Linked DNA regions of Parashewanella spongiae. The protein of the gene in region 1 interacts with the protein of each later gene in a pairwise test. Links are inferred from orthologs where the notes say so. Each region holds a gene or a part of one and is shown on either strand. Other genes may lie near its edges.

Evidence for each region.
Region 2: the proteins of glnD (region 1) and E2I05_RS17090 interact in binary tests that used the Escherichia coli proteins (3 or more experiments, as listed by UniProt). The link is inferred for Parashewanella spongiae from one-to-one orthologs.

What each region holds. Positions count from the first base shown.
Region 1 is NZ_CP037952.1:4,046,850-4,054,890, forward strand. Bases 2,450-5,624 are described here. They hold glnD (bifunctional uridylyltransferase/uridylyl-removing protein GlnD), read left to right. Parts: upstream 2,450-2,837; coding sequence 2,838-5,411; downstream 5,412-5,624. Other genes in these bases: map (type I methionyl aminopeptidase), read left to right, coding at 2,450-2,813; dapD (2,3,4,5-tetrahydropyridine-2,6-dicarboxylate N-succinyltransferase), read left to right, coding at 5,437-5,624. Also shown: tsf (translation elongation factor Ts), read right to left, coding at 1-850; rpsB (30S ribosomal protein S2), read right to left, coding at 961-1,689; more of map, read left to right, coding at 2,013-2,449; more of dapD, read left to right, coding at 5,625-6,261; sodium/proline symporter PutP, read left to right, coding at 6,422-7,873.
Region 2 is NZ_CP037952.1:4,297,855-4,305,667, reverse strand. Bases 1,640-4,586 are described here. They hold E2I05_RS17090 (P-II family nitrogen regulator), read left to right. Parts: upstream 1,640-2,917; coding sequence 2,918-3,256; downstream 3,257-4,586. Other genes in these bases: E2I05_RS17085 (NAD(P)/FAD-dependent oxidoreductase), read left to right, coding at 3,291-4,583; E2I05_RS17095 (GspH/FimT family pseudopilin), read right to left, coding at 2,195-2,722; E2I05_RS17100 (GspH/FimT family pseudopilin), read right to left, coding at 1,640-2,108. Also shown: more of E2I05_RS17100, read right to left, coding at 1,560-1,639; yiaY (L-threonine dehydrogenase), read right to left, coding at 5,260-6,408; E2I05_RS17055 (type II secretion system protein), read left to right, coding at 6,869-7,423; E2I05_RS17050 (YfhL family 4Fe-4S dicluster ferredoxin), read right to left, coding at 7,407-7,676. UniProt on the Escherichia coli protein: P-II indirectly controls the transcription of the glutamine synthetase gene (glnA). P-II prevents NR-II-catalyzed conversion of NR-I to NR-I-phosphate, the transcriptional activator of GlnA. When P-II is uridylylated to P-II-UMP, these events are reversed.

The DNA.
Region 1 (8,041 bases):
AAGCGTTTTTAGACGCTTCGATTTGTGCAGCTACTTCAGCAGCAAAATCTTCTTCTTTTTTCTCGATCCCTTCACCTACTTCTAGACGAATGAATGAAGAAACAGTAGCGCCTTTCTCTTTCAAGAAATCGCCAACTGATTTTTTAGGTTCCATGATGAACATTTGACCAGTAAGAGAAATCTCACCAGTAAATTTCTTCATACGACCAATAACCATCTTCTCAGCGATTTCTGCTGGCTTCCCTTCATTCATCGCGATCTCTACTTGAACAGCTTTTTCTTTCTCAACAAGTTCAGCAGGAACGTCTGAAGGGTTTACGAATTCAGGCTTAGAAGCAGCAACGTGCATTGCTAGGTGCTTCAACGTCTCTTCGTCAGCATCACCAGCAACAACAACACCGATACGTGCACCGTGGCTATATGTCGAAAGGTTAGCACCTTCAATATATTCAACACGGCGGATATTCATGTTTTCACCGATTTTAGCAACCAATGCAACACGTGTGTCTTCAAATTTTGCTTTAAGAGCTGCGATATCTAAACGCTCAGCAACAGCTGCATCAACAACTTCATTTGCAAAACCTAAGAAGTTACCATCTTTCGCTACGAAATCTGTTTGGCAGTTTACTTCAACAAGTGCAGCAAAACCTTCACCTTTTTTGATGATGATAGTACCGTCAGCTGCAATGTTTCCTGCTTTTTTAGCAGCTTTAGCAGCACCACTTTTACGCATGTTTTCGATCGCAAGCTCGATGTCACCTTTGGTTTCTGTAAGTGCTTTCTTACAATCCATCATGCCTGCGCCAGTACGATCGCGCAATTCTTTAACTTGGGCAGCAGTAATTGCCATTGTTAAATCCTCTTTAGAAAATTCGACTAATAAAAAATAGGAGCCCTTAGGCTCCTGAAACCAATTAATTAAATTGGTTCTTTAAGGAAGATGAATTTCATCTCACCTTATTAAACAGTTTCTACGAAACCGTCTTGCTCAGCTTGAACCGCTAAATCTTGACCACGTCCAGATTTTGCAGCTTCAGAAACAGCTGAAGTATAAAGACGGATTGAACGCATCGCATCATCGTTACCTGGAACAATGTAGCTAACGCCATCTGGGTTTGAGTTAGTATCAACAATAGCAACAACTGGAATACCTAGGTTGTTCGCTTCTTTAATTGCGATATGCTCATGATCAGCACCAATAACGAATAATACGTCAGGTAGGCCGCCCATGTTTTTAATACCACCAAGAGATTTCTCAAGCTTGTCTAGCTCGCGAGTACGCATTAGCGCTTCTTTCTTAGTTAACTTGTCGAAAGTACCATCAACAGCTTGAGTTTCTAGCTCTTTCAATCGCTTGATTGATTGACGAACAGTTTTCCAGTTAGTCAACATGCCACCTAACCAACGGTGATCGACATAGAATTGATCACAAGCGATTGCAGATTCTTTAATTGCTTCACTTGCTGCGCGCTTAGTACCAACAAAAAGGACTTTACCTTTTTTAGCAGCAATGTTGCTGATGAATGCTAGAGCTTCATTAAACATTGGCACAGTGTGCTCAAGGTTAATGATGTGTACACCATTGCGTGGACCAAAGATGAACGGCTTCATTTTTGGATTCCAGTAACGAGTTTGGTGACCGAAGTGAACACCAGCTTGCAGCATATCGCGCATTGAAACTTGTTTCATTTGTAATACCTTAATAAGTAAAGAGGGGTTATTCCTCCACGTATCCCGCTTAATCGACCAAAATGATTAATTTCAGCACCCCGATAAACGTGACGATACGTGTGTGATTTCGTATTTAAATTAAATGCCATGTATAATGGCGGTCATATTCTACCTTGACTGATAAAATTAGTCTAAGCATCCTTTAGGATTACCGATTAAATTTTTCAGAAAATAAGGTTAAACACAACGGCGCGCTTTATACCATAAAAACGGCAATTGATGCAATAATAAACTGGTATTAGGGTTATTTCGCCATCACTACAAGATTTGAGAGAGATTGCATGAGTATTGTGATTAAAACCGCAGAACAAATTGAAAAAATGCGCGCGGCCGGTAAGTTAGCGGCCGAAGTATTGGAAATGATTGCACCTAGCGTAAAAGCTGGTGTAACTACGAATGAACTTAACGATATTTGTGCAAAATTTACTGATGAACACAATGCCATTTCAGCCCCTCTTAATTATCACGGTTTTCCGAAGTCCATTTGTACTTCTGTCAATCATGTTATTTGCCACGGTATTCCTAATGACACGCCTTTAAAAGACGGTGATATCGTCAATTTAGATATTACTGTCATCTTAGATGGCTACCATGGTGATACATCCAAGATGTTCCTCATTGGTGATGTAACCCCAAAAAACAAACGCTTATGCCGTATTGCCCAAGAAAGTTTATACCTTGCAATTCGAAAAGTGCGCCCAGGTATGCGATTAGGCGAAATCGGTACCACGATTGAAAAATTCATTAAAGCCAGTAAGACGGGGTTAGAGAAGTATTCTATCGTTCAAGATTACTGTGGGCACGGTATCGGCGAAGGATTTCATGAATCACCACAAGTCGTTCATTACAAAAATAATGATAAAACAGTATTACGCCCCGGAATGTGTTTTACAATTGAGCCCATGATCAACGCTGGACGTCACACATCCGTGCTTGATGCCGAAGATAAATGGACAGTCCGCACATCAGACGGAAAAAATTCAGCACAATGGGAGCACACCCTTTTAGTAACAGAAAAAGGCGTTGAAGTGCTCACTTTACGTGCTGAAGAAGACTTGCCGCGCGTTATTAATCATAAATAATTTAACAATAAAGCTAGGGACGAAATGAATAACACTGCACAGGAAGTCAAAGCAGCTCTCATTACACAAAATGAACACCTTTTAGATAGGTTTAAACGAAAGCATAATATCGTAGAACTTGTTCAATGCCGTTGTGATGCTGTTGACTCTTTGTTGCAGAATGCTTGGCAACAGTGCGGTATAGTTGATCATTCCATAGCACTGATTGCTGTTGGCGGTTATGGACGTGGCGCACTTCACCCTCATTCTGATGTCGATTTACTCTTTTTATTTGATGGTGAACTATCAAAAACTCTGCAAATTTTATTAGAGACATTTATTGCTTATCTATGGGATGTTGGTCTAGAGATTGGGCATAGTGTTCGCACTCTTGAGCAAAGCATTCAACTCGGAAAAGATGACCTCACCATTGCTACCGCGCTGCTTGAAGCAAGATTAATAGCAGGAGACACAAAACTATTTATTCAACTTCAGCAACAAGTTTGCTCACCTAAGTTTTGGCCTGCTCAAGAATTTTATACAGCTAAGCGACAAGAACAAGATGAACGGCACGAAAAATCCAGTGCATTTAATCTTGAGCCCAACTTAAAGAGCTGCCCCGGCGGGCTTCGAGATATTCAGACTATTACTTGGGTATCCATGCGCCACTTTAATGTTACTCACCTTGAAGATTTGGTCGAACATGGCTTTCTTGAAAAAATTGAGCTGGCTGAGCTCATTCAGTGTCGTAATTTTTTGTGGGATCTAAGATTTGCCCTTCACATCATCGCTGGGCGAGATGAAAACCGTCTACTGTTTGATTTTCAACGTGATGTTGCTGATCTTATGGGTTTTGAGGATGCCACTCAGCTTGCTGTTGAACAAATGATGAAACGCTATTACCAGACAATACGTCGAGTAATGGAGCTTAATCAAATGCTACTGCAACTCTTTTTTAGAGCAACATTAAAGCAAAGTAAAACCTTAGAAGTCCGCCCGATCAATAAACGTTATCAACGTCGGGGAAACTTTATTGAAGCCTTACCCGGTGTCGACTTCAGCCAGCCAGAGCAACTGCTCGAATTATTTGCCATCACATTAAAATATCCAAGTATTACGGGGATTTTTGCACCAACATTACGCACACTTCGAAGAGCAAGACGCTTATTGACACAGCCTTTAATGCTAGAGCCTGCTTGTCGTAAAATATTCATGGAAATATTACGCCACCCTAAAGGCATATCAGCGCTATCACTCATGCATAAACACAATATCATGAGCAGCTATTTACCAGAGTGGCGTAAAATTGAAGGACAAATGCAATTTGATTTGTTTCATGCATATACTGTTGATGAGCACACTCACCGATTATTAAAAAATCTTGACCGTTTTTTCCAGCCGGAATTTAAAGACGAATTCCCTTTAGCATCAATAGTGGCTAATCAACTCCCTAAACGCGGATTATTAGTTTTAGCGGCTATTTTTCATGATATAGGTAAAGGTCGAGGCGGAGACCATAGTATTCTTGGTTCAAGAGATGCTGAGGAATTCTGTAAACTTCATGAATTGAACGATCATGATGGTCGTATTGTTTGCTGGTTAGTGGAACAACATTTATTGATGTCAACCGTTGCTCAGCGTAGAGACATTTCAGATCCGGATGTTATCGTAGATTTCGCTGACAAGGTCCGAGACAATGATCATCTCAACTACTTATATTGTCTCACTGTGGCCGATATCAGGGCGACTAACGAAAACATTTGGAATAGCTGGAAAGATTCACTCTTAAAAGATCTGTACTTTTCAACTCAACGTGTATTGACTCGTGGTAAAGAAAAGCCCATAGACATGCGAGCCAGAGTCAGAGAACACCAAGCCAAAGCGAAAAGTGAGCTTATAAAACGTGGCGTAACTGAAGTTGAAATTGAAAAATTATGGCAAACCTTTAATGCGGACTACTTTTTACGTCACAATCCCAATCAAGTTGTTTGGCATACAAGCGCCATTTTAAAACATGGTTCAAATGAGCCTTTAGTTCAAATATCTAAGCACATGAGTCGTGGTGGCACCGAAGTTTTTGTTTATTGTGAAAACCGCCCAAAGTTATTTGCTACAGTAATGGCGATATTAGACAACAAGAATATCAGCATTAATGATGCTAATATCATGACCTCAAAAATTGAATACGTATTGGATACTTTTATTATTCTTGAAAGAACAGGTAAGACGGTTTCAAGCAGTTCCCGTATCCAATCATTACAGCGCACACTCTCAAAAGCATTAAAGACTAATACGACAAATTTACCGAAATTTAAGAAAATTTCTCGTAAAATGAAAAGCTTTACAGTGAAAACAAAAGTGACATTTTTACCCAGCACCCGTAATGGAACAACGATGATGGAACTCATCACCTTAGATAGGCCGGGATTATTGGCTAAAGTTGCTGATATTTTTTATCAATGCGATGTCACTATTGTCGGTGCAAAAATTTCCACTATTGGGGAACGTGCCGAAGACTTTTTCAGGCTAAAAAACAATGCTGGCCAGCCTCTTAGTTCATCTCAAAAGGAAGAATTAAAACAAGCGTTGATAAAAACATTAACTCATTTAAAACATTAATCTAAATTTTACTGGGAGTAATCCAATGCAAGCGTTACGTCAACGTATTGAAGCTGCTTTTGAGGAGCGTAACCAAATCACACCAACTTCGGTGAGTTCGGAACTGAAACAAGACATCAATACCGCCATTAATTTACTCGACTCAGGCGAAGCTAGAGTAGCAGAAAAAATAGATGGTCAATGGCAGATTAATCAGTGGCTTAAAAAAGCTGTACTACTTTCTTTTCGAATTTTTGACAATCAAGTTATTGATGGCAGCGAAACCAAATATTTCGATAAAGTCCCATTAAAATTTGCAAATTACGATGAAGCACAATTTAAAAAAGAAGCGGTTCGAGTTGTTCCACCAGCTACCGTTCGTCAAGGCTCATTTATCGGTAAAAATACTGTATTAATGCCATCTTACGTCAACCTAGGTGCGTATGTAGATGAAGGCACTATGGTTGATACTTGGGCAACCGTTGGTTCATGTGCCCAAATTGGTAAAAATGTGCATTTATCTGGCGGTGTAGGCATCGGCGGTGTGTTAGAACCATTACAAGCTGGCCCAACCATTATTGAAGACAACTGCTTTATTGGCGCCCGTTCTGAAATCGTTGAAGGTGTCGTTGTCGAAGAAGGCAGTGTTATTTCGATGGGCGTTTATATTGGTCAAAGTACACGAATTTTTGATAGAGAAACGGGCGAAATTCATTACGGTCGAGTACCTGCTGGATCGGTTGTTGTTTCAGGCACGCTACCTTCGAAATGCGGGACTTATAACTTATACGCGGCGATCATTGTAAAAAAAGTGGATGCTAAAACTCGTAGTAAAGTAGGTGTGAACGAACTATTGAGAATTGTTGATTAAAACTCAATGTGTACATAAAAATAACCCTTTAAAATTGAACACCAGCCCCTCTTAGGCTGGTGTTTTTTACACCTTATCAAATGATCTACATCACAAAATAGTTAATACGTCATAACTCTGGTAATATTTTTCAAAAATAAAATTACCACAGGGAAAATACATGAGTATCGACACCCCTCTTTTAATTACATTTTCAGGCTATCTAATCTTGATGTTACTGATAGGCTTCTGGGCCTATAAAGCAACAAACAGCGTAGATGACTATATCTTAGGTGGCCGAAAAATGGGGCCTGGAGTGACTGCTCTTAGCGTTGGCGCTTCTGATATGTCAGGGTGGTTGTTACTTGGTTTACCCGGTGCCGTTTATGTCGGTGGACTCAGCGAAGTGTGGATTGGTATAGGCCTACTCATCGGTGCTTGGCTCAATTGGATTTTTGTGGCTAAGCGACTTCGTATCTACACACAGTTCACTGATAATGCCTTAACATTGCCAGATTTTTTCGAAAAACGATTTAATGATCATAAAGGCATTTTAAAGATTATCTCTGCGGTGACTATTTTAATATTTTTCACCTTTTATACATCTTCTGGCATGGTTGGCGGCGCAATTTTATTCGAAAAAGTATTCGGTCTTGATTATGCCTACGCGTTATTGGTAGGCAGTATCATTATTGTTTCTTACACTTTCATTGGCGGTTACTTTGCAGTAAGTTGGACGGACTTTTTTCAAGGTTGCTTAATGTTAGCCGCCCTACTTATTGTTCCTGTGGCGATTTTTTCATCTCCAGAAAACCTACAAAACTTGTCACAACTTGATCCAAGTATGTTGTCGATAATCAACGATGAAACCACGTTGATTGGCTTATTCTCTCTCCTCGCATGGGGACTTGGCTACTTTGGACAGCCACATATCCTTGCCCGCTTTATGGCTATTGGTGATCCTAATGATTTAAAGGTATCTCGTCGTATCGGCATGAGCTGGATGCTCGTTTCGGTATTTGGTGCTTTAGCTGTTGGTCTAGCAGGCGCCGTACATTTTTCGGCTACGCCTTTAGACAATGCAGAAACCGTTTTCATCCACTTGACTCAGGCAGCCTTCAGCCCTTGGATTGGCGGTTTATTGATTGCGGCAATTTTATCGGCAATCATGAGTACCATTGATTCTCAACTTTTGGTCTGCTCAAGCGTGATAACGGAAGACTTCTATCGACGTTGGATAAGACCAAAAGCGTCAACTCAAGAGTTATTACTGATTGGACGTGCAAGTGTTATTACTATTGCAATCATTGCAGGGGTGATCGCTTTGGATCCCAAAAGTGATGTATTAACATTAGTCAGCTACGCTTGGGCTGGTTTTGGAGCGGCATTTGGCCCAGTAGTATTGCTTGCATTATTTTGGAGAAACTACAGTCGAAATGGCGCTGTTGCAACAATACTCGTTGGGGCAATAACCGTTATTGTTTGGAAAGAGCTTTCAAGTGGTATTTTTGATTTATATGAGTTATTACCTGCATTTATGTTTGCAACCATTGCCGGAATTATTGTGAGTGTGATATCACCTGCTTCAAATGCTGAATCCTCAAGCTTTGAAATGTTTAAATCTAAATTATAAAAGATAAAAAATCAGCATAAGTTCATTTACTTATGCTGATTAACTTTTATTAATTAAAAACACAACTAAATATCTAACAAATTCTTTACATAAATTATATTTAGCTAACTCTATAAATATTAAACAATAATATTAATTATTAAAGTCGTTAATTCTATAACCAAATAA
Region 2 (7,813 bases), 250 kb from region 1 along the record:
GCGTCAACTTGATTGGTGGCACTCTTAGCGTTGATGACAGCGTTCTGGATAAACCTTATAGCAAGTATATGGCACTTGTTGGACATTTTTGGTCAGGTAAGCATCATCGAGTTGTGAAAGGGATTAATCTCATCACTTTATACTACACAGATCCAGATGGTCAGCACATGCCAGTCAATTATCGTATTTATGATAAGTCTGAAGGCAAAACTAAAAATGATTATTTTCAGGATATGCTGGGTGAAGTCTTAACATGGGGTTTGAAGCCAGCATTTGTCACGGGAGACTCATGGTACAGCGGCTGAAGAAGGTAAAAAATCACCAAACAGGTTTTATGTTTGCAGTTGAAAGCAATAGAGCAGTATCGCTTGAAAAGGGAAAGTGGCAGCAAGTTCAAGCCCTAGATGTACCTGATGATGGTCTCGAAGTCTGGTTGAAATACTTTGGTAAAGTGAAACTTTTTCGGACGATGCTAAAAGACCAGCAACGCCATTATGTTGTCTACTTACCAGAAGGCAGCTTTAACTATTTGCTGAGAAAAGAGTTTTTAAGCATCCATGACCATCACTGGCAGATTGAACAATATCATCGTACAATTAAACAAGTCTGCCATATTGAGCACTTTCAAGTACGCAATGAGCAACCTATAAGAAATCATATAGTTGCATCAATTTGCAGCTTTGTTCATCTTCAAAAAATGCAGGCTGCTGATGTCATATCTAATGTGTATAAACACCAACGTGATCTTTACAAGGGTGTAGTCGCAGGTTTTATTGCAACATTTTCAGAAGGTAAAAGTTGTCTCGAACCAAAATTTCAAAATTCTGTCAATGCGTAAGTCCTAAGCGGAATAAGGGATACAGGTAGAGTGTTAAATATACACAAGAATACAGTGATAAACGCCATTAAAAAAAATAAAAGAGCATTGTCCACGTAAATCCTAATTACACTCAAAGAGATAGCAACTCAAACATTGAAATCGATATAGAGTTGGTCTGCGAAGAAGCAGAGATCGATGAGCAATGGTCATTTGTAGGTAAAAAGGTTAACCAGAGGTGGCTATGGCATGCCATAGACCATAGTACGAATACAGTTGTAGCTTATGTCTTGGGGAAAAGAACAGACGAGGCTTTCAAAGAGTTACAGACATTGCTCGAGCCACTAGGCATAAAGAAATATTATACCGATGACTGGGGTGCGTATAAGCGAAATTTGCCACCAGAACAGCATGAAGTAGGAAAAACTAATACCCAAAAGATTGAGAGGAAAAACCTCAATTTTAGAACTTGGATTAAAAGGTTAGCACGAAGAACGATTTGTTTTTCAAAGTTAGAAAGTATGCACGATACGGTAATAGGTTTGTTAATCAATCGAGTAGAATTTGGGATTGATATTCATGCCTACCACTAAATTAGCCCACTACCCTCAAGTTCAACCGTAAATACCATAAAGTGAATTCATCCATTGAGTGAATGCTTGACGTTTGTAAACTGGCTAAAGTTACCGCTTGCTGAGTGAGAGATTAATTACTGTAATTGGTATAAAAACAAGAGTGTCGATTAATTGCAGCTTAAGCCTGTGTTGGTAAGTTGTGTGCTACCCGTTTTTCTAATTTCAAGCCCGATGGCATTTGCATTCTTAGAATTAGGACAGTAACTCAAAGTAATTGGGTTGTCTGTTGGTTGTCTGTCTGGTAATCCATTTATTTTACCTGAGCCTAAAAAAGTAAAAGTTGTTGGTGTGAGCATAACGGTATCATTACGATTAAATGCCCCAGTTTCTCTTAAGATCATGCGGGCTGGTTGAACTCTATCTGCGCTTTGACCTGGAACAAGTGGTGCTTGAGGTACATCGAAAGTAAAAACCTGTATTCCAGTGTTCCAATTGCCATCACAACCATTTGCTGGACATACTTCCACGCTGATGTCATAGCTCATGGCTTGGTTACGAGCAAAAGCGAGTGTGGTTTGAATCTTATTAATACTTTGTTCAGCGCGAACATTTTGATAAAACGAATTCAATGAAGGTGCACCAACGAGGATTAAAATCGCGGCAATGGCAATGGTGACCATAGCTTCCACTAATGTGAATCCGCGAATGTATCTCATTTTTTGTTACCTAAAATGATTCATGATTTTAGAGTATATTGAAAAACTGTGAAAGTTTCAGTAGAAAAATGGTTTAATGTTCGAATTCAGTTAGTTGAACACGTGATGACAGCGTCTTGAGAATAACGAATTCTACCAGCAAAGTTAATGATAACAGCTTTAGAAGATTCATTATCTGCTTCGTCAGGGCAATATGTTAATGTTCCAGCAGCTCCAAAAGTAGTCCCATCTGGTTGAAATTTAATGGAGATTGCACGGTTAAATTGAACAATATCCTTGTCATGAAAGGCGCTCACATGAATCAAAATAGACTGCGGTGTATCGGGTACATCATTTCTATCACTATCAATAAAAACGATCATACCGTTTTTCCAATTATTTTTACCATTATTACACTGGCTTCCATTTTTGGGGCAAACGGTAATGTTTTGACCGAGACTGATTGCATGGCTGCGAGCAAAATATAAGGCTTGATGGATTTGCTTGATTCCGCTGTCAGCTCTCGTATTTTGATATAGGCTATTAAGTGACGGGGCACCAACAGTCAGCAATATTGCAGCAATTGAAATTGTTACCATTAATTCTATGAGCGTAAATCCTTTTAGCCTGTTCACGGTTTCATCCTTGAAATCCTGTATAGCGAACAAATTTTACTCTATAAAGTATGGCATGTTAATAACAATCTTGTACTTTGGCGATATTACATATTATGTTGACATCAACGATTGAGGCTGGCTCTATCAATACGTGTTTTATAAGGCTAAAATGTTAACAACAAGTACTTGTATCAAAACAGCTAGGAGCGGTTGATGAAAAGAGTTGAGGCGATCATAAAACCTTTCAAATTAGATGATGTTAGGGAATCACTCGCTGATATTGGCATCACAGGCATGACGGTTATGGAAGTGAAAGGCTTTGGTCGACAAAAGGGGCACACTGAACTTTACCGTGGCGCAGAGTACATGGTTGATTTTTTACCGAAAGTTAAAATTGAGCTTGTCATTCAAGATGAATTATTAGATCAAGCTATTGATGTTATTGTTGAAACGGCTCGAACAAATAAAATCGGTGACGGGAAAATTTTTGTTACAGATATAGAAAGGGTCATTCGTATTCGTACAGGCGAAGAAAACGAAGACGCGATCTAATTCATTTATTATGTGTGGTCGATAGAGGGAAGCTATGACAGTAAAAAAGATTGTCATCGTTGGCGGTGGTGCTGGCGGTTTAGCATTGGCATCAAAACTAGGGAGACGTCTCGGGCATAAAGCTGATTTTGATATCTGCTTAGTTGATAAAAGCCCTATTCATATCTGGAAACCTAAACTGCATGAAGTGGCTGTTGGAGCCATCGATAAATCGATTGATGGCTTACTTTATCGCGATCACAGCTTAAAAAATGGTTATCGCTTTATACGCGGTGAAATTGAAAATTGCGACCATAGCAATAATACTTTTCAGCTTGCGCCAGTATATGCGGCAGATGGTGAATTGTTACTTGCGACGCGTACTATTGAATATGATTTTCTGGTGCTTGCTTTAGGCAGTGTTTCTAATACGTTTGGTACCAAAGGTGCCGATGAACATTGTATCTTGCTCGATAACTTAAATAGTGCAGAGCTCTTTCATCAAAAGTTACTTGATGCATTGCTTCAATTAAGTGAATCAGCAGATAAAAAAGTGAGCATTGGTATTGTAGGAGCAGGAGCTACAGGGGTTGAACTCGCAGCTGAATTATTTCACGTGATCGAGTCAGTTAAAGAATTTGGTTATGTCAATGTCACTCAACACCATCTCGATGTGCATTTACTGGAAGCATCACCGAAAATACTCCCTCAATTGCCGGAAAAAGTAAGCGCTCGGGCACAGTCCTTATTAGATCGAATTGGTATAAAGCTTCACATAGGCGTTCAAGTTAAAGAGATCTCTAAAGAAGGCTTTATTACTCATGACGGTAATACAGTTCCAGCAGACATAAAGGTTTGGGCTGCAGGAGTCAAAGGTCCAGATGTTTTTTCTCAGTTTACCACTTTGCCTGTGACCAAACGTAATCAAATAGAAGTTGACTCGTTTATGAAAGCGATTGGTACTGAAAATGTATTTGCTATTGGAGATTGTGCTGAATTGAAATTAGCTGATGGGAGCTTTGTTCCGCCGAGAGCACAAGCTGCCGATCAAATGGCACAGCAGCTTTATAAAAACTTGATAAAGCGATTTACTGGCCGTAAACAAAAACCTTTTGAATACCGTGATTACGGCTCTTTGGTGTCCCTAAGCCGTTTTTCAGCCGTTGGTAATTTAATGGGCAGTTTACGCTCAGGACAATTTTTTGTTGAAGGGCACCTTGCAAGAGTTATGTATATGTCTTTATATCAGAGACATCTTTCAAGTCTCTTTGGATGGTTTTCTGCCATTATTTATCGAATGGCTAAAAAGATGTTGCGTTGGCACAGACCAAAACTTAAATTGCATTAACTATATATGCGATTTAAGAGTAGCGATTAAAGAATATTGATATTTAGTGCGGGGTTAATTAAGAATATTGAAGTTGAAAATGGTGCCGACACCAAGAGTCGAACTCGGGACCTACTGATTACAAGTCAGTTGCTCTACCAACTGAGCTATGTCGGCGTATCATCATTAACGATGAAGTGGTGCCCGAACCCGGAATCGAACCAGGGACACGAGGATTTTCAATCCTCTGCTCTACCGACTGAGCTATTCGGGCGATGCTCTTAATTAAAAGAGGAAATGGTGCCGACACCAAGAGTCGAACTCGGGACCTACTGATTACAAGTCAGTTGCTCTACCAACTGAGCTATGTCGGCGTATCATCATTAACGATGAAGTGGTGCCCGAACCCGGAATCGAACCAGGGACACGAGGATTTTCAATCCTCTGCTCTACCGACTGAGCTATTCGGGCTTACCAATTGCATTGAGAAATAACAGTTTTGTAAGCCATTGCCTCTCAAAGCGGGGCTCATAATATAGCGGGATACTGCGGGCTGCAAGTCCTTTTTAGATTATTTGAGTTAATTGCCCAGTTACTGTGCAATTACTTGAGGGTGGTTGTTTCTGTTTATTTGTTTAGACAAAAGGGCTCAAGCTACATTCGGTGCTTGAGCTCCTTTCATAAATGTCAAGAAACCCTATAGTGCGTTTTTAAATATTTGACAAATTTCTTCATGTGTCGCTTGTTTTGGATTGGTAAATCCACATGCATCTTTTAATGCATTATCCGCGAGTGTTGGAATATCTTTTTCTTGAACGCCAAGCTTAGTTAAGTTTTCTGGAATGCCTACCGCAGCAGAAAGCTCTTTAATTGCTTTGATTGCCGCCTGTGCGCCTTCTTCATCAGAAAGAGCAGAAACATCAACTCTCATGTTTGCAGCAACGTCTTTTAAGCGTTGAGGTACAACTTGCGCGTTGTACTCTTGTACATGAGGTAACAGTAGTGCATTACAAACACCGTGAGGTAAGTCATAAAAGCCACCGAGTTGATGTGCCATTGCGTGCACATAGCCTAAGCTTGCATTATTAAATGCCATTCCAGCTAAAAATTGTGCGTAAGCCATTTGCTCTCTCGCATCAGTATCTTGGCCTGACTTAACCGCCTTGACCAAATTATCTTGAATTAGCTCAATGGCTTTTAGTGCGCAAGCGTCAGTAATAGGGTTTGCTGCCGTGGAGACATAAGCTTCAATTGCGTGAGTTAATGCATCCATTCCCGTTGCAGCAGTTAATGAAGCAGGCTTCTTTTTCATCAGTTCAGGATCATTGACTGATAAAATCGGCGTGGTGTTTTTATCAACAATTGCCATTTTAATATGCCGAGATTCATCAGTAATGATGCAAAATCGAGTCATTTCACTTGCTGTTCCAGCCGTTGTATTGATCGCAACTAATGGCATTTGTGGTTGTTTTGATACATCCACGCCTTCGTAATCTTTAATGCTGCCACCGTTAGTTGCTACCAATGCAATGCCCTTTGCACAGTCATGAGGTGAACCCCCACCGAGAGAAATTACAAAGTCACAATCGTTTTCTTTGAGTAATGATAAACCTGCTTCGACATTGCCTACAGTTGGGTTCGGTTGAACGCCATCAAAAATAACTGATTGAATGCCAACTTGAGCGAGTTTTTCAATCAAATCATTAACTATACCAATTTCTACTAGTGGCTTATCAGTAACAATTAATGCTCGTTGAAAACATAAAGCTTGAATATCAGCAATCGCCTCATCAACAGCACCTTGACCAAGTACATTAACAGAGGGAATAAAAAATTTAGCCGCCATAGTATTTCCTTTCTTAATTTAAAAGTTAAAGCTTTTCTGTGTATTAAATTAACAATGAAACTAAGGAGATAACGTGATTTAGATCTAAAGTTTTTAGGTTTTGTATTTTTTATATCAAATATGTCGAAGTGGTCAATTTTGAATAAAATTTTTGAGCTATATCAAATGAATTTTGAACCTGAGTTAAAAATGAACTGAACTGAAATGAACTGGTGATAGGTACAATTAGCTAAATTAAGTCACCTTTAATCCTAGATAAAACATGAAATATTTAAGTGTTTATTAGAATTTTTTAGAATTTATAATGAATTATTCTTATACCGTTTTTTATTCTATAAAGTTTATGAAAACCTACTTTTCTCTTCTATTCGTATTTATTTAAAATTATAGATTTTGCCGATATTTTTTATCTATATTTTGATGTAAAGTAAGTGGCTGAATTATTTCTTTCAAAGTTGTTATGCTGAAACAAATCTGCTCAAAAAACGGATTTACGCTTATTGAACTTGTTGTGGTCATTTTGTTTTTGGGAGTTATTGCCGTTGTAGCCGCTCCAAAATTCATTGATTTCTCGTCAGAAGCTCGTAAATCTACAATTGAACAGGCCGCTGGTGCAATAAAAAGTGCGATCAAAATAGTTAACCTGAAAGCACAGATTGAAGGCGTTGCTAATGCAGCATCTACAGAACTATCAACTGATAATACAGTTATAGAACTGAAATATGGTTATCCAGATGCGCGAAATGGTATTAAGGCATCGGTTAATTTGGGTAAAATCGGGGGGTATGGTGCTAGATCAAAAAATTCTCAGTATGATTGGATTACTCATAATGTTTCATTTATTGAAGGTGGCGCAATTTTACCGGGACTTGAGTTTGGGCTAGGGAGCTATTCAGGAGATGGGTCTTCAACTGATAAAGCTCCTTCGCCGAGAACGCTTAATTGTTTTATTCGTTATATAGAAGCTAGTGCCAATAAAAAAGCTTCTATAATTGTATTTACAGATGGCTGCTAGCGTTTAGTTTACCTGTTAAAATCCCATGTTTCACCATTAACTCATCCTGTGACTCTACACGGTTTGGGTCGGGATCAATGCAGTCGATAGGGCATACGGAAACACAAGTGGGTTTCGCATAATGACCAACACACTCAGTGCACAAATTAGGCTCAATTTCAAAAATTTTCTCACCAAGAGTGATGGCTTGATTGGGGCATTCAGGCTCGCACATATCACAATTGATACAGCTGTCATTGATTAGTAAAGCCACTTTGTTTTTCCAAATATACTTAAGAGTTGCAAGGTAAAAGTTGTTCTTTATGAAAGAATTAAGCTGCCTTGACTTACTTATGTTTCAAACGAAGAACTAGATTATACCACAGTAGTTACTGCATGAGTCTGTGAAAT